3 regions of the Paenibacillus sp. J53TS2 genome follow, and region 1 is predicted to be linked to each of the others. Evidence: riboswitches for the same ligand, from Rfam matches in the RefSeq annotation. Region 1 holds a riboswitch; each other region holds the start of a gene.
What was found. Region 1 has a riboswitch for glycine ahead of KJS42_RS07005 (amino acid permease). Riboswitches for the same ligand answer to the same signal wherever they lie in the genome.
Positions count from the first base shown of each region.

Region 2: it holds a riboswitch for glycine, as region 1 does, so the genes downstream of both, gcvT (glycine cleavage system aminomethyltransferase GcvT) here and KJS42_RS07005 (amino acid permease) in region 1, are expected to answer to the same signal.
Region 3: it holds a riboswitch for glycine, as region 1 does, so the genes downstream of both, sdaAB (L-serine ammonia-lyase, iron-sulfur-dependent subunit beta) here and KJS42_RS07005 (amino acid permease) in region 1, are expected to answer to the same signal.

Region 1 covers NZ_BOSK01000002.1:526,760-532,538, forward strand. The annotation lists gene KJS42_RS07005 (amino acid permease) at 1-1,330, opposite strand, end outside; glycine riboswitch at 1,464-1,544, opposite strand; gene KJS42_RS07010 (SDR family NAD(P)-dependent oxidoreductase) at 1,642-2,436, opposite strand; gene KJS42_RS07015 (helix-turn-helix transcriptional regulator) at 2,615-3,466, shown strand; gene KJS42_RS07020 (TetR/AcrR family transcriptional regulator) at 3,502-4,068, shown strand; gene KJS42_RS07025 (ABC transporter permease) at 4,201-5,322, shown strand; gene KJS42_RS07030 (ABC transporter ATP-binding protein) at 5,322-5,779, shown strand, end outside.
Region 2 covers NZ_BOSK01000004.1:211,646-217,424, reverse strand. The annotation lists gene proC (pyrroline-5-carboxylate reductase) at 1-448, shown strand, start outside; gene mtnB (methylthioribulose 1-phosphate dehydratase) at 515-1,189, shown strand; gene gcvH (glycine cleavage system protein GcvH) at 1,296-1,691, opposite strand; glycine riboswitch at 1,940-2,039, shown strand; glycine riboswitch at 2,043-2,161, shown strand; gene gcvT (glycine cleavage system aminomethyltransferase GcvT) at 2,260-3,390, shown strand; gene gcvPA (aminomethyl-transferring glycine dehydrogenase subunit GcvPA) at 3,409-4,773, shown strand; gene gcvPB (aminomethyl-transferring glycine dehydrogenase subunit GcvPB) at 4,761-5,779, shown strand, end outside.
Region 3 covers NZ_BOSK01000007.1:247,867-253,645, reverse strand. The annotation lists gene KJS42_RS16810 (S8 family serine peptidase) at 1-844, opposite strand, end outside; glycine riboswitch at 1,344-1,470, shown strand; gene sdaAB (L-serine ammonia-lyase, iron-sulfur-dependent subunit beta) at 1,654-2,325, shown strand; gene sdaAA (L-serine ammonia-lyase, iron-sulfur-dependent, subunit alpha) at 2,342-3,223, shown strand; gene KJS42_RS16795 (response regulator transcription factor) at 3,381-4,070, shown strand; gene KJS42_RS16790 (sensor histidine kinase) at 4,067-5,191, shown strand; gene KJS42_RS16785 (ABC transporter ATP-binding protein) at 5,314-5,779, shown strand, end outside.

The DNA.
Region 1 (5,779 bases):
TTCTCATCGCATGCAAGACGAACAATAGAATGAACCATAGTGGAGTCAACAATAGGGCCGGACGTGTCTCATCCGCGAACAACATAATCAGCAGGATTGCTGCAAACAAGGTGAGAACAGCATAATTGATAAAAGGGGTAAACAGCGCTTTAAACTTCGACTTAGCCTGCAGCTCCGGTTGCGTTCGCTTATAACGAATATGACACACAAGCACCACGCCCCACACCCATATAAAACAAATGGCGCTAATCGTCGTCACGATGCCGAAAGCTTGCCCCGGGATCAGTTTGCTTAACAGCGCCCCGACGGAGATGATCAGCGTGGAAATCAGCAGTGCGTTGCCAGGCACATGGTTCTTGTTCAATTTCGCCATCCGGGTAGGAGCTTGATTATTCTTGCTTAAGTTATACAGGATCCGGCTGGTCGAGAACATCCCGCTGTTACAAGCGGAGGCGGCCGAGGTCAAAACGACAAAATTAATGATCCCCGCGGCAATCGGAATGCCGACCAGACTAAATGTCTTCACAAACGGGCTCTCCGCCGGAGTCAGCCCCGTCCAGGGGTTAATGCATAAGAGAGCGACTAAAGCGCCAACGTAGAAGAATAAAATTCGCAGCGGAATTTTATTGATGGCGGATGGGATATTTTTCTCCGGATCGGAGGTTTCTGCAGCGGATACCCCAACGAGCTCCACGCCAACATAGGCGAACACGACCATTTGGAAGGAAAGCAAGAAACCGGTTATTCCGTTGGGAAACAGCCCTCCGTGCCCCCACATATTCTTCACGGTTACGGCTCCAGCATCGGTCTTGAATCCGATGACCAGCAAAATCACACCGATGGCGATTAACACGAGAATCGTCACAACCTTAATCAACGCAAACCAAAACTCCAACTCGCCGAAATTCTTCACGGTTAACAGGTTAAGTCCCAGCAAAATAATCAAGCAAATCACCGCCGGCACCCATTGCGGGATATCAAACCAATATTGCACGTACACCCCAACAGCAATGACATCCGCCATCGCCGTCATGATCCAGCAGAACCAATACGTCCATCCTGTAACGAACGCGGCCCAGGGCCCAAGATAGTCTTCGGCAATGTCCGTGAAGGATTGATATCCCGCTTTCGATAACAGCAGTTCTCCCAGCGCTCGCATGACAAAAAATACGGCGATCCCCACAAGTAAATAGGCAAAAACGATTGAAGGGCCGGCCAGTTGGATCGCTTTCCCTGATCCTAGGAATAACCCGGTCCCAATCGTTCCTCCTATAGCGATCAGTTGAACATGTCGATTGGCTAAATCTCTCTTTAATTCTTGTTGCGCCACCCCTAACTCCCCCTTAATCCTTCATGATTGACTACATGTGAAATATTGAACAAATAACGCCAAAAAAAAGAGATTGGATGCGCTCCAATCTCCGGGTCATAAGAATAATAAATAACCTAAATAAACAATTATTTAGTACTCTTCTGTCCTTTTGCCTGAGATTGTGAACCCTTCGGCGCCGCGGAATCTCCGCAGTCTCTCCAGAAGCTGCTCCGACTATAGTGTGATCCATAGCCATCATAGCTTGCGAATTATTCAATTTTTTCAAATACTACTCGCGGATAAATATTTTGTCAATAACATTCCTTCCATCAGTTCTTCGGTCTTGTCATGCGTTCCATGATCAGGGCCACTCGGCGTCGGCTTACAAATCGGATCATTTGAGCCATAAACGAATTGGATCGACCCTCAATGATATAACTGCGCCCTTGGTCAATCCCGCGAAATCCGGTCTGCACTACCTTTTCCGGTGTAGAGAGCTTGTTGCCTGCAGCCATGTCTGTACTGCCAACCGCATCGAAGAATCCTGTATCGGTTGCCCCTGGGCATAATGCAAGCACTCGAACGCCCCTTCCCCGCATTTCCGCCCACAGCGCTTCAGAGAACGAAATGACAAACGCCTTGGTTGCGCCATAAACGGCCGAATATGCACAAGGCATAAAGGCGGCCATCGAAGCCACATTCACGACGACTCCGTCCCCCCGCCGCAACATATGGGGCAGCAAACGATGCGTAAGATCGACTAACGACGCCGTGTTCAGCGTGATTTCTTCCTGCTCACGACCCGGGTCGAGCTCCTCGAAGCGTCCATGTGTACCGAACCCGGCATTGTTGATCAAAATATCGACCGTCAAGCCCAGCTCGGCAATTTGATCGGCTAGTTGACGAGGCGCATCCGCTTGGGACAAATCGCATGCCAAAACAACCGCCTGCACCCCGTACTGACGTTTAATATCCCCTGCAATGGCCTCCAATTTATCCTGGGATCTTGCGACCAGCACGACGTGACTGCCCCTTGCCGCCAATTGTTTGGCATAAACTTTTCCGATCCCGGATGAAGCCCCGGTGACTAAGGCCAACTTATTAGAATATTCATACTTATTCATGAAATAACCCCCCTCCTAAGGACAACACTTCGTGTCTTCAATGATCTTCATCTTATCTTCGCCAGGAGGGGGCCAGCCACATCATATTTATACTATTAATGGGATTACCCGGTAAAGGCGATCTCTTGTGGCAAGAGTCACGGAACTGGGACTATAATGGTCTTGGGGGGTGAAAAATGTGAATGTAAATCGGACCTCGTCCGCATTGGGGGAATTCATCAAATCCCGTAGGGAACGGCTGCAGCCTTCCATCGCCGGGATCAAGCCACTTCCCGGACGTAGACGTACCCCGGGCCTGCGAAGAGAAGAAGTCTCCTATCTCGCGAATGTCAGCTTAACCTATTATACTTGGCTGGAGCAAGGCAGAGAGGTTAACCCTTCACCTGAAGTGTTATTAAATATCAGCAACGCTTTGATGTTGGACGAAGACGAGCGAAAATATCTATTCGGCCTCGCCAATCTCGACCCGGCCAGCGCTGGAGTTGTGCACCATCGCGAAGGGGCGGATTTTGGTTTCATGCAAACCATCGTCGACCAAATGGTGTATCCCTCCTTCGTTACAGACGAAGGTACGGATGTCATCGCCTGGAATCGGGCAGCTAAACTGATTATCGCCGATTTCGGTCGTCTACCCAAGAACGAACGGTATATGCTGAACGTCCTTTTTTTCAGTGCGGATTACCGTGAGAGGCTGGTGAATTGGGAGGAATTTGTCCGATTCAGCACGGCTACGCTTCGGGCCAACTTAGATCTATATAAAGATCATCCGCTGTACATGGAAAGATTAGAACGTCTGAAACGGCACAGCGAAGAATTTTCTCGTTTCTGGGAGCTGTATGAAATAAAACAAAAGCGGGTGTCCACCGCATTATTTCGTCTTCCGGATGACCAGATGATGGAGTTTAAGGTCCATTCCGCCTCGATCGATAACAATCCGGGGATGCATTGGTGTTTCTTTGTTCCCGTGCCTGGAACGGGTACGGAAGAGAATTTATTGCGCATGTTGGAGCAGGATGAGAAGGATAATTAAGCTTTACACCGCGGTGAAGAAAGGAGGAATGACCCATGGCCAGAAAACAATCCTACTCCCATTCGGAGCTGCTAGACCTAACGAAACGTTTGGTGCTGGAGCGCGGTTATGACGGGTTTAACCTCAAGCTGCTCTCGGAACACTTACCCGGTGCACGAAGTACGATCTATCAATATTATGCCAATAAGGATGAGATCATTGCAGCCTGCATGAAACGAAGCATTGGGGCCATCCTAGAGAAAGCCTCTGCGCTTGACGAAACCGACTCCATGCGAGCCCTTCAGGAATTGCTTAACATCTACCTCGAGGAGTTCCAGTTGCATCAGCTCTTAGCGGATGCGTACAAAATCAAAACAACCGCATCGGAGGCCGCACGCAGGGATATCGAATATGTGGAATCCGCGCACGAGTTTCTTAAAGTCCAGCTCACCCGTCTGTTTCAGAAAGCCCAGCAGGAGAAGCACCTCAGAGAAGACATCCCCCTGCCTGTGCATGTCGGCATGTTCTTCAATCTCATCAACACGCCGAATATGATGAACGTTCCCGTCCCTGAGTGGAGCAGGATGCTGTTTCAAATATGGATGGGTGGGGCCAAGCAGTAAGGGCGAAGTCCTTCCATATTTTAATTTTGACACAGGTGTCAAAATGGTGTTTAATCAAGAGGTAGTCATTAAGTGATATTTGATATCCAATCTGACACTAGTGTCAAAATACAGAGTGAGGAGCTGAATTACATGTTTTTAGCTATGAGAGAAATCATGCATAGCAAGCTGCGATTTTCGATGATTGTCATTATTTTTGTCATGATGGCTTGGCTGGTCTTTATCCTGTCAGGATTGGGGAACGGGTTATCTTCGCTGGCGGCGTCAGCGTTTAAGAATATGGAAGCCGATTATGTGGTCTTCGAGCAAGGCTCCCAGAATTCCATGAGTAAATCCCTGTTATCCGATCAGTTGGTAGAGGAAGCCGGGAAACTGCCGAACGTCATTGCGGCAGCTCCTATGGGAAGCACGATGGCGACGGCCCTGAAAGGCGATAGCACGAAGAATGACGATAAAGTCGATATCGCAATCTTGGGCATCGTTCCCGGCAGCTTCCTAGAGCCGGAGGTCATCGAGGGCGATAAGCTTACGAATGATCAACTAACTGGTGTCATCGTAAATGATTCGATGAAGGAAGAAGGATTTAAACTCGGAGATACGTTCAAATTGGACGGTTCGACAGAGGCTTTGACGATTATGGGGTTTGTTGAGAATCAAACCTATAACCATCTGCCGGCCGTATTTATTCCGATGCCGGAATGGCGCAACATTGCATTCGCCGCGCCCGGCTCCGACAAAGGGATTGAAGGTCCTGTCAATGCCATCATGCTGCAGGGATCCAAAATTGACCCGGATACCATCAACGACAAGCTTGGGAATACGGACACCGTGACGCGTGCCAAAGCGGTACAGGGCATGCCGGGCTATAAGGAGGAGAATGGCACGATCCTCATGATGCTGGCCTTCTTGTTCGTCATCTCCGCATTTGTGTTGGGTGTATTCTTCTACGTCATGACGATGCAGAAAACGAATCAATTTGGCATTATGAAGGCGATCGGCGCAAAAAATGGATTCCTAAGCAAAGCGATCGTGTCGCAAGTGACGGTTCTCTCGCTTGTGAGCATTGTCATCGGGGTTCTTCTTGCGTATGGGACCGCGGCTATCATGCCTAAGGGGATGCCGTTCAAGCTGGAGACGAATCTCGTCGTGGTGTATTCGGTGGTCCTTCTGGTAATTGCGGTGCTAAGCTCCCTGGTATCGGTTCGCAAAATCACAAAAATTGATCCGCTTCAAGCGCTTGGGAGGGTGGAATAATGACAACAGGTTTGGAAATCAGCAAGGTATCGAAATATTATGGCGAGGGAAGCAACAAGGTCACCGCTTTAGAGCAAGTATCGATCTCCGTCGAGCCAGGTGAGTTCGTCGCTGTAGTCGGCCCGTCCGGATCCGGGAAGAGCACCTTTTTATCGATTGCCGGGGCATTGCTCAAAGCTTCCGAAGGAGAAGTTCGTTTAAATGGACAACCGATTTCGACATTCTCCGATAAAGAGCTGTCCAGTGTTCGGTTGAAAGAAATCGGATTTATTATGCAGTCCTCCAATTTGGTCCCCTATCTTAACGTTCTTGACCAACTTCTCATAGTAAAGAAGATGGCGGGCAAGATAAAAGCGGAGGATCGAGCATTCGCCGTTAAGCTGCTGGAGGAACTGGGACTCGGATCGAAGCTGAAGAGCTTCCCGGAAGAGCTGTCTGGCGGCGAAAAACAGCGCAC
Region 2 (5,779 bases), on a different contig from region 1:
GCATGGAGCGACCGGGATCTCCTTCTCACCGGAAGCGACCGAGGAGCACCGCGCCCAGGTGTTGTCGATGTTCGAGGCGGTCGGAATGGTAAGTGTTATCCCCGAAGAACAAATGGAAATTTTGACGGGCGTATCCGGGAGCGGACCCGCATATGTATATTACCTGATGGAAGCGATGATTGAAGCCGGGATCGAGGGTGGCTTAACGGCCGAACAAGCTCGCGAGCTGACGGTGCAAACGGTGTTGGGCGCCGCCTTGATGATGGCGGAAACCGGTGAAGCGCCTACCAAGTTGCGTGCGGACATCACCTCGCCTAACGGTTCGACGCAAGCGGCGATCGGCGTGCTGGAATCCGGCAACTTCCAGCCGAACGTACGAGCTGCGGTCCACCGGGCTGCCGAACGTTCAAAGGAAATGGGCGAAGCCGTGAAGCGGGCATTGCTATAGGAAAGGCATCACGATAGCCGAAGGCCGGAGTCTCGCTTAAGGTTTGTTCGAAAGGGGGACGGCAGCATGAGTAACGGCGACATCCCATGGGAAGAAAAAGTAACGGCACTGGACGCGGTAAATCGCTTGCGGGAGGAATTCTTGGCCCGCGGCTGGTTCCCCGCTTCCAGCGGAAGCTTGTCGGTGCGGATTGGCGGCTGGGCGCCGGACCGGTATACGTTTGCGGTCACGGTCGACGAGACGGAACGGCCGGAGCTGTTAGAGGAGTCTTCCCTACGGGCAGGCGTCCTGTTCGTGGATGCCGCGGGTGAGCCCTGCGAGCCGACCCGTTTGAAACCAAGCCCCGATACGCCAATTCACGCGAGAATTTACCGGTTGACCGGCTGCGGCGCGATTGTTCACGTACATACGGCATATAACAATTTGCTTAGTGAATATTTCAACGCCGATGGCGGAGTACCACTCAAGGACAATGAGCTGTTAAAAAGTATAGGAATCTGGGAGACGAGCACGGAGATTCGGGTGCCGATCCTGCCGAACGCCGCTGAACTCTCAACAATTCTGAAGCGAATTGCGGGCGGACTGGATTCCCGCGTTCCCGCGTTTTTGCTGCAAAACCACGGGATTTATGCCTGGGGCTCCGGCCTCAGGGAGGCAAAACGTCATTTGGAAGCATTGGAGTTTATGTTTGAAGTGCTGTACCGTTCTCTGCTCTTACCCTCCAAAGGGCGCCATATTTGATGACAACAACTCGCGGCATGCGATAAGCGGCGAAGCCGATCGAAAATCCGGTTCTTTCGCTTTATTGCTGGCCGCGAGTTTTGATTCGTGCGAATGAATAATCAACTTATCTCTCGATAAATTCCGCGTACGCCTTGGCATCCATCAAGTTTGCTAGCGCGAGGTTCGGATCCTCCTTCAGACGAATGTGTACCATCCACCCCCCGTCGTACGGCTCTTCATTCACTAGTTCGGGCGCGGTATCCAGCTCTCCGTTCACTGCCACCACGGTACCGCTGACCGGCGTAAACAAATCGGCGACCGTCTTGACGGATTCAATGGTACCGATACCGTCCTGCGCTTCGATCTCCTGCCCGGGGTCGGGTAGCTCCACGAACACAATATCCCCCAATCGATGTTGAGCTACGTCGGAAATGCCGATTTTTACCGTACCGTCCCCCAAATCAAGCACCCATTCATGTTCATCGCTGTACCACATGTTTTCCCTGATCTCATTGGCCAAGACTAGCTCCTCCTCTTTCCGGATGATCTATCGTCCCACATCTGAACTTGCCGATTCTCGATCTTGATGTTTCTTCGTTCAGATTATTCCAAACCTAGCTCTCATGTCAATATTATTAACACAAATGATAGAGTCTATCAAAATGTAAGCGTAACCTTTTCCAACAAACGAAATATATTAAAATTATTATGATAACTTTATTGACATAGAGGCTGGTTTTGAGTATTAATGAGATGTGTAAGCTGCGATTGATGGCAGGGGGAGAGATTACAATAGGCCATATTGTAACGCCGAAGGAGCAAGCCGCCATGCGGTGAATCTCTCAGGCAAAAGGACTTCTGCCGGACGCAACTCTGGAGAGCATTCGCTAAGAGGTAGTTCATTTACATCTCTCATGCGAATCACCCAAGGGGAAACCTGCGCAAGTCTTAGAGCCTTAGCAGGGTAACTCTCAGGTACAAGGGACAGAGCCAGGAAGATCCGTTAGGTAAACTGACGGGATTTTCTTTGGCCTGTCCTTTTTTGGTTTCCCAAAATTGGCCGATCCGGCCCTTTCGAGGTGATGGTAATGTCCGAATCCGCTTTGCGGCGTACGCCGCTCTACTCCAGGTATGCGAAATATGAAGGAGTTCGCTGCATCGATTTTGGCGGCTGGGAGCTGCCGGTGCAGTTCAGCGGCATCCAGAAAGAACACGAAGCCGTGCGCGAGCGCGCCGGGTTATTCGACGTATCGCATATGGGCGAATTTTACGTGGAGGGGCCTGGGGCGGAACGCTTTTTGCAAGGCATGACGACCAACGACGTGGACCTACTCGTGCCGGAAAAAGCTCAGTACACCCTGCTCTGCTATCCTGATGGCGGTGTGGTGGACGATTTGTTGATCTATAAGCTGGAGCAGACAAAGTACATGTTGGTGGTCAACGCCTCCAATATCGAAAAAGACTGGGATTGGCTGCAGCGACACCTTCCCGCTGAAGGCGTAACGATGTGCAATGCGTCCGACGAGACGGCTTTACTCGCCGTACAAGGGCCCTTCTCCTCCGCTCTGCTATCCCCGCTTTGCGAAGGGATGGACCCCTCAGCCTTGCGTCCGTTCACCTTTATTCGGGACGCGCGGATTGCCGGTATTCCCGTGCTGCTGTCGCGCACCGGATATACCGGTGAAGACGGTTTCGAGTTGTACGTGGCTGCTGAACATGCGGAAGCACTTTGGGATGTGCTGATGGAAACCGGAGAAGCGCGCGGCCTTCTCCCTGCCGGGCTTGGCGCCAGAGATACGTTACGCTTCGAAGCTTGCCTGCCGCTCTACGGGCAGGAGCTAGGACCGGATATCTCCCCGCTTGAAGCAGGCCTGAATCGGTTCGTGAAGCTGGAACAAGGTGATTTTATCGGTCGCGATGCGCTGGTCAATCAGCGGGGAGACGGCATCCCTCGCCGCTTGGTCGGCCTCGAAATGATCGATCGCGGCATCCCCCGTACACATTATCCGGTGTTCGCCGAAGGCTCGGAAGAACCGATTGGAGAGGTAACTACCGGTACGCAATCGCCGACTTTGAAAAAGAACCTCGGGATGGCGATCCTCGCAAGCCGTTATGCCGAATCGGACACGATCCTCGAGATCGACATCCGTGGCAAGCGGCTGAAGGCCAAGGTCGTCCCGTTGCCGTTCTATCGCCGAAACCTATCCGCTAAGCGGTGAAAGGAGAGTAGCAATCAGATGTTAAAACACCGTTACCTGCCATTAACTGAACAAGACGAATCAGAAATGTTGGCGACCATCGGAGCAAGCTCCATACAGGAGCTGTTCAGCGACATCCCGGAGGGCATTCGTTTTCACGGCGAGCTCCCGGTATCCCCGCGTTTGGACGAATACGCATTGACCCGGCACTTCTCCGAACTGGCCGGACGAAATGCCGATACCGATCGTTTCGCCAGCTTTCTCGGTGCCGGCCTTTATGACCACCACATCCCTTCCGTCATTCAGCATGTCATTTCCCGTTCGGAATTTTATACGGCCTACACCCCGTACCAGCCGGAAATCAGCCAAGGCGAGCTGCAGGCGATTTTTGAGTTCCAATCCTACATCTGCGAGTTAACCGGTCTAAAGGTCGCCAACGCCAGCATGTACGACGGAGCTACCGCCTTGGCCGAGGCCGGCAACCTGGCCGCTGCCGCTACCAAGCGTAAGCAGCTTCTCGTCTCCCGCGCCGTCCATCCGGAGGCCCGTGAAGTGCTCGCTACCTACGCCCATGGCTTAAACCTTGAGATCGTCGAGGTCGGCTGGACGCAAGGCGTTACCGATCGCGAAGCGCTCGCCGCGGCCATCACGAAAGACACCGCCGCCGTGCTGATTCAGAACCCGAATTTCTTCGGTTCCCTGGAGGACCTCCGCGCCATCGGCGAAATGGCTCATGCGCATGGGAGCCTGTTGATCGTCAGCAGCAATCCGCTCGCGCTTGGCTTGTTGGAAGCGCCGGGGAAGCTCGGTGCCGACATCGTCGTTGGCGATGCCCAGCCGCTGGGGTTGGCCCCCTCCTTCGGCGGCCCGACCTGCGGCTTCTTCGCCGTATCGGAGGCGCACATGCGCCGGATGCCCGGCCGAATCGTCGGGCAGACGACCGACCGGAACGGTAAACGCGGGTTCGTGCTAACGCTGCAAGCCCGCGAGCAGCATATCCGTCGCGAGAAAGCAACCTCGAACATTTGCTCCAATCAGGCGCTGCTCGCCCTGGCCGCCTCCGTCTATCTGTCTATATTGGGCAAGCAAGGAATGGCCGAGGTTGCGGAGCTGAATTTGCAGAAAAGCCATTATGCAAAAAATGCATTGACCGCTATCCCCGGCATCAGCGCAGCTTTTGAATCGCCGTTCTTCAACGAGTTTGTTCTTCGACTGCCGAAGGAGGCCGATCCAGTTCGGCTGCAGAAGGATTTTCTCAACGCCGGCTTTATTGGCGGCTATGACCTGGGCCGCAGCTACCCCGAGCTGAGCGGCCACCTGTTGATCGCCGTAACGGAAAAGCGCAGCAAAGCCGAAATCGACCAATTCGCCCGCGTACTGGAGGAATCGATATGCTCGAAGTAAAAGAGACGGCACAATCCGATGAATTATTGATATTTGAGCGCAGCCGTCCCGGACGGATCGGCTACTCCTTGCCGGAATGTGACGTTCCGGCCGTCCCGAAGGAAGAGTTGGTGCCGCAAGGCATGCTGCGGAGCGAGGGCTTGGCTTTTCCCGAAGTGTACGAGGTGGACGCGATTCGCCATTATACCGCATTATCCCGCCGTAATTTCGGGGTGGATAACGGATTTTATCCGCTCGGCTCCTGTACGATGAAATACAATCCGAAGGTTAATGAGGATGTGGCTCGTTACCCCGGCTTAGCCAAAATCCATCCGTATCAGCCGGAGGAAAGCGTGCAAGGGGCGCTAGAGCTGATGTATCGCCTGCAGTTGGACCTGGCCGGACTCACCGGCATGGACGAGGTGACGCTGCAGCCCGCGGCCGGGGCCCATGGCGAATGGACCGGCCTGATGATGATCCGCGCCTACCACGAAAACCGCGGCGAGAAACGCACCAAGGTGATCGTGCCGGACTCCTCGCACGGCACGAACCCCGCCAGCGCCTCGGTCGCCGGGTTCGAGACGGTGACCATCCCGTCCACCGCGCGCGGCATGGTGGACCTGGACGCGTTGAGAGCGGCTGTCGGCGAAGACACGGCTGCGCTGATGCTCACCAACCCGAACACGCTGGGCTTGTTCGAGGAACAAATCGTAGAGATCGCCGAGATTGTGCATGAAGCCGGCGGTCTGTTGTATTATGACGGCGCGAACTCCAACGCGATCATGGGCATCGCCCGCCCCGGCGACATGGGCTTTGACGTTGTGCACCTTAATCTGCACAAAACGATGAGCACCCCGCATGGCGGCGGAGGCCCCGGCGCCGGTCCCGTCGGCGTCAAGCAGCGGCTGGTTCCGTTTCTTCCCGAGCCACGGATCGTCCAAGACGAATCTGGACGGTACGCCATCCACGGCGCGCGTACTGAAGGGGCTGCGAATGATTTAGCTGGTGGTGGAACCTCCGGATCGGC
Region 3 (5,779 bases), on a different contig from region 1:
GATCATACCAGCTAAGCTCGGGGTCGACGATATTGCCCGAGGCATCAAATCCACGCCATTTGCTTCTCAAGGCCGGGTGGTTCAGCTCGACGCCGGTATCGAGGTTGGCGACGACGATGCCTGTCCCGTCGATGCCCATGTTCCAAACCTCGGGGGCATTGACTTGAGCGATATTCCATTCGACGCTGCTAGGCGTGACGGTGGAGGGGTCCTTGCTTGCACCGTCCAGCGGTGACGACTTACCGTCAGCCGGTTTTACGGATGGTGCCTCTACGGCAGGTTGCATTGCCGATTCTTTATGGATTTCGACCTTTTGCAAGTGACGCTCTTCATTCGGAAGGATCTTCTCCACTTCAGGAAAAAGGGCGATTTGCTCCAGTACCTCTTTTGTACTTGTCACCGCCATGGCATTTACGATAAAGTAGCTTTGGTAGTCTTTTACGTCTCCGGATTGCTGGGCTTTCTGCAAGTAATCCTCCAATGCGAATTGGCTGCGGGAGGCGGTTTCGCGAAGCGCGCTGACGACGGAGGTTCGAGCGGAAAGCTTCGCGGCGGAAGGTGTGGCTTTCTCCAGCGTGGCTTTCTGGAGAGCCAGTTTGGCGACCGAGGCCGTATCGGTTTGTTCTTTGAGTTTGACAAGGTAGGTGACGAAGTCGTCCTGCTTAAACTGAGTCTGCAATTTGGCGTCGATTTTGGCTTCAGCCACGTGAGGCGCGGTCGATTTCAGGCTGGTTTTTCCCGAAACTCCACTGCTGTCGGCAGAGGCTGCGGGAACGAGGGTCAACGCTAGAAGGATCGACATGCCAAGCGAGAAAGATGTGCGAAATCTCTTGAGACTTATCAACTTCTTCACTCCCTTTATGAGGTTTTAAGTGCAGCAGACATCCTTTGGCGGCCGCCCGGAGCAACGTTCAGCAAGGTCCGGACACGTTATGCCTGAAAACGGATCAAGCAAGAGCAAACGTCCCTTTGTTCATCACCTCCTTCATCAAAGTGGTTGATGCAAATGCGGGTACACCATGGTGGATGAGAAGTTGTAGTTGAAGCCGGATGCGGAGTGAGAGGCGTAACGGAAATCCAAGTGATCCTGATGTGAAGGAAAGTTGACGCGGAGTGCACCTTATTTTCAACAATTCATAAAATAAGGTAAAATCTGGAGTTGTTGGGGATAGTATATATCTGTAAAATTAAGGATACAAGTGGTTGCATATGAAAAATAACCATATTTTCACATAAAAATAGGAAAATATGACTAAAATAGATTGACGAAATACGCAACGTTATGTGAGTTATCTTGACATCTTGCTAACTTCGTTTTACATTAATACAATTCATACAGGCGAATGAGGATGATGGGAGAGTCCGCTGGGCGTACCGCTAGGGTAAGCCGAGGAGCGGCACCGAAGGAGCAAAGGGCCGGTCCTGCAATCGGCAACCGAATCTCTCAGGTACAAGGACCATGATCGGACGCCACTCTGGAGAGAGCGATCAGCCACCCAAGAGGTACATGGATCCCGGGCCAATGGTTCTCCGGGAACATTAAACTTTCAGGTAACGGGGACAGAGCAGAAGGGCAGCGGCCTTTTTGTTCTGTCTCTTTTTCGTGATAGGCGGCTTGGTCATCTTGAATGTAAACAAGGGAGAGATTAATCCATGCGATTCAAAAACGTGTTCTCCATTATCGGTCCCGCGATGATCGGGCCCTCCAGCTCACATACGGCCGGGGCGGTGAGGATTGGACGATTTGCCCGTCAGCTGTTTGGAAGCGTGCCGGCGGAAGCGGCGATTTGCTTCTACGGCTCTTTTGCCGAAACGTACAGCGGACACGGTACCGATTTGGCCGTTGTTGGCGGCATCCTCGATTACCGCACGGACGACGAGCGAATTCGTCATTCGCTGCAGGACGCCGAAGAGCAAGGGGTCGAGGTGTCCTTTACCACAGGAGTACAGCCGGGAGCTCATCCGAATACGGTAAAAATAAAACTAACCGGCCAAGACGGCCGGCATACGGAGGTGACGGGCGCTTCCATCGGGGGTGGGACGATCGTCATCCGCAGCATCGACGGTTTTGAGGTGAAGAGCTCGGGCGAGCTGCCGACCCTGGTCGTATCCCATGCCGATCGCCAAGGAGTTCTGGCGGGCATTACCGCCTTGTTCAGCCGGGAGTACGTGAATATCGGCTACATCATTACCGATCGGAAAGGACGTACCGGCGAAGCATTGACCGTGGTGGAAGCCGACTCGCCGATCCCATCGGAACTGATGAAGGCGATTGAGTCGCTGGAGCATGTCAACCAGGTTGCTTATATCGATCTGACGAGATAAGAAAGGAGTGGGCAGGATGCGTTTTAGAAATTTGCGGGAACTGGTGGGGTTGTGCGAGCGGGAATCCCAGACGATATCCGGCATCATGATCCAGGATCAGGCGGCGGAGAGCGGGCAATCGGAGGCCGAGATCCTGGCCGCCATGGGCGAATACTATCAAATCATGAAATCGGCGGTACGCAAGGGGCTGACGGAGGACATCGTCTCCACAAGCGGTCTGACGGGCGGCGACGCCAAACGAGTCGAGACCTATCGAAGCCGTGGTGAGGCCTCCGTCGGCGACATCGCTTGCCAGGCCATGGCCTATGCGCTGGCGGTGTCGGAGGTTAACGCCTCGATGGGGCGGATCGTCGCTACGCCGACGGCGGGCTCCTGCGGCATCATCCCGGGCGTGTTCGTCAGCGCCCAGGAGCGCTTCGGCTGGGAAGATGAGCACCTCGTGCGCGGGTTGTTCAGCGCCGGGGCCATCGGCTACGTGATCGCCAACAACTCGTTTATTTCCGGCGCGGAAGGCGGCTGCCAAGCCGAAATTGGTTCGGCGATCGGAATGGCAGCCGGGGCGATGGTCGAGTTGCGCGGTGGGACGCCGGAGCAGGCGGTGCACGCTGTCGGCCTCGCGCTCAAGAACACGCTGGGCTTGATCTGCGATCCCGTCGGCGGGTTGGTGGAGATTCCCTGCATCGTACGCAACGGCTTCGGCGCGGTAAACGCACTGGCAGCCGCCGATATGGCGTTGGCCGGCGTACGCAGCGCAATCCCATCGGACGAAGTCATCGACGTGATGCTGGAGGTCGGGTCGGCGATGCCCAGCCGCCACCGCGAAACCGCGCAAGGCGGGCTGGCACAAACGCCAACCGGTCGCAAAATTATGAAGGAGCTGCGGAGTCGTAAGAAGTAAAATGTCACCTGTCTTTCTAAATCCAAGCGCCGCGGCCTGCAAATCGGGTTGCGGCGCTTTCTGTTGGATCTATGTCATAGTTAAACGATTTATCCGAGGTTACGTTCATGTATAATTTGCTTGTAGGAATGACCGGAAGGAAAGGAAGTACGGAATCATGACGAGCATTCTGATTGTTGAAGATGATGTGGGCTTAAACAAAGGGATCGCATTGACATTGGCGAGGGACGGAGTCGCCGTGGAGCAAGCCTATGATCTGGCGGGGGCGGAAGAAAGGTTTGCGGCCGGCGGGATCGATCTGGTGCTGCTCGACGTCAGGCTGCCGGACGGAAGCGGCCTGGACTTTTGCGCCAAGCTTAGGGAAGCTTCTCGGGTGCCGGTCATCTTCCTGACCGCGAACGATATGGAGTCCGATATTGTGATGGGCTTCGAGATGGGAGGGGATGACTACATCACGAAACCGTTCAGCCTAATGGTGCTGCGGTCTCGGGTGATGGCTGTGCTTCGGCGCTGCGACCCCAGTCGCGAGGATAAAGTGAACATCGGTTCTCTCGCGTTTGACTTTGGCAAAATGGATTACCGCAAGGAAGGCGCAGCCATCTCGCTTAGTGTGACGGAACAAAAGCTGCTGAAAGCGCTCGTGAACCACCGGGGACAAGTCCTGCCCCGGGAGCAGTTGATTTATCTCGTATGGGGGCAAGATTCCGAATTTGTGGATGAAAATGCGCTGACCGTCACGATCAAGCGATTGCGGACTAAAATCGAGGAGGATCCCGCTGCGCCCCAATATATCAAGACGGTTTACGGCTTGGGATACCTTTGGGCCGATGCGGGGGTGCAGACATGACAACCGATGGAGCGACTAACGGAGAGCACGGACTTGCCAAGTTCGCAGCACGTCACATTCCTCTGCGGACGGATGGACTGACCGGTTCACCGCGCCGGAATGGGTTGGCCTTCGATTGGGTTTACGTAGCCTACGGTGCGCTGTTTGTCTTGTTCGTGCTGGGCTATCCGCTGGCTTCCTGGGTATGGGCGGGGGAAGTGTTTACCCCGCCGATTTGGATCCCCATCGTTTTCGCGGCGGCGTTGCTCCTCATAGCCGGTTCATTCGCCTGGACGTTGCGGGCCAGGTCCGCAAACGCCATCCGTGCAGCATATGAGATCGTGGATACCGCGATCGCGGGTCAACAGCGGCTCACCGGTTATGAAGAGACGGAGCTTTCCGCGCTCGAGAACAAGGTGATCCGTTATGTCGAGCTGGCCCGGGCGCGCGAAGAGGAGGTCGAAGCGGAGCGGGGCCATCTTCAGACGCTTCTCTCCGATATTTCACATCAAACGAAAACGCCGCTATCCGGCATTATGCTATACGGGGAACTGCTGGGAGAAGTCCCGAATTTGGGTGAAGAGGCCCGCCAGTATGCGGCTCAGATCAAGGCGCAGGCCGCCAAGCTGGATTGGCTGATCGGGTCCTTGGTCAAAATGTCCCGGCTCGAGGCGGGGATGATCGCTCTGCAAACCATCGTATCGCCGCTGATTCCAACGATTACGCAAGCGGTCTCTCAGGTTTATGCAACCGCAGAGCGCAAAGGGATCCAAATCGCAATTAACTGTGACCCGGTTATCTCGGCAAGGCACGATCCGAAATGGACGGGCGAAGCGTTGTTTAACCTGCTGGAAAATGCAGTCAAATACAGCGCCGCTGGGAGCGGCCTGCATATTTCGGCGCTGGCGGGCGAAATGTTCGTCCGCATCGATGTTGCTGATCAGGGCATGGGGATCGCGGAGGAAGAATGGAACGATATCTTCAAGCGTTTCTATCGTAGCAAGCAAGCGGCCCAGCAGGAAGGCGTCGGAATCGGCCTGTATCTGGCACGGGAGATTATCGCGGCGCAGGGCGGGTACCTTAAGGTGTCGTCCAAGCTAGGCGAGGGTTCGGTATTCTCTTTATTTTTACCTAGCCTATAAGTGAAAGTGATGGATTATGTCGATCTTGTTATTTTTCGGACATCCGAACGAAAGATTCGTTTGCTACAGTAAGTCCTGTACGAATAAGGTACAGGATTTTTTGTTGGGAGGTAGAAACCGGTATGCCGATCCTGCAAGTTGAAGAGTTGAAGAAAACGTATGGCCTAGGGTCTAACGCCGTCCAGGCGCTGAATGGGATCACGCTAAGCGTGGATAAAGGCGAATTCGTTGCGATCGTTGGCACAAGCGGCAGCGGAAAAAGCACGCTGCTCCACCTGTTGGGCGGGTTGGACCGTCCCACCGAAGGCAAGGTGCATGTGGACGGAAACGATATTTATGCCATGAATGACGAGAAGATGACGATTTTTCGGCGACGTTCAGTCGGCTTTGTATTTCAAAGCTACAATCTGATTCCCATCTTGAATGTATACGAAAATATCGTGTTGCCCATCGAGTTGGACGGGGCTCGCGTAGATCGGGAGCATGTGGAGCAGGTGATCGGTGCGCTTGGGCTGTCCGATAAGATGTACCATTTGCCAGCGAATCTGTCTGGCGGACAGCAGCAACGGGTGGCGATTGCCCGGGCGC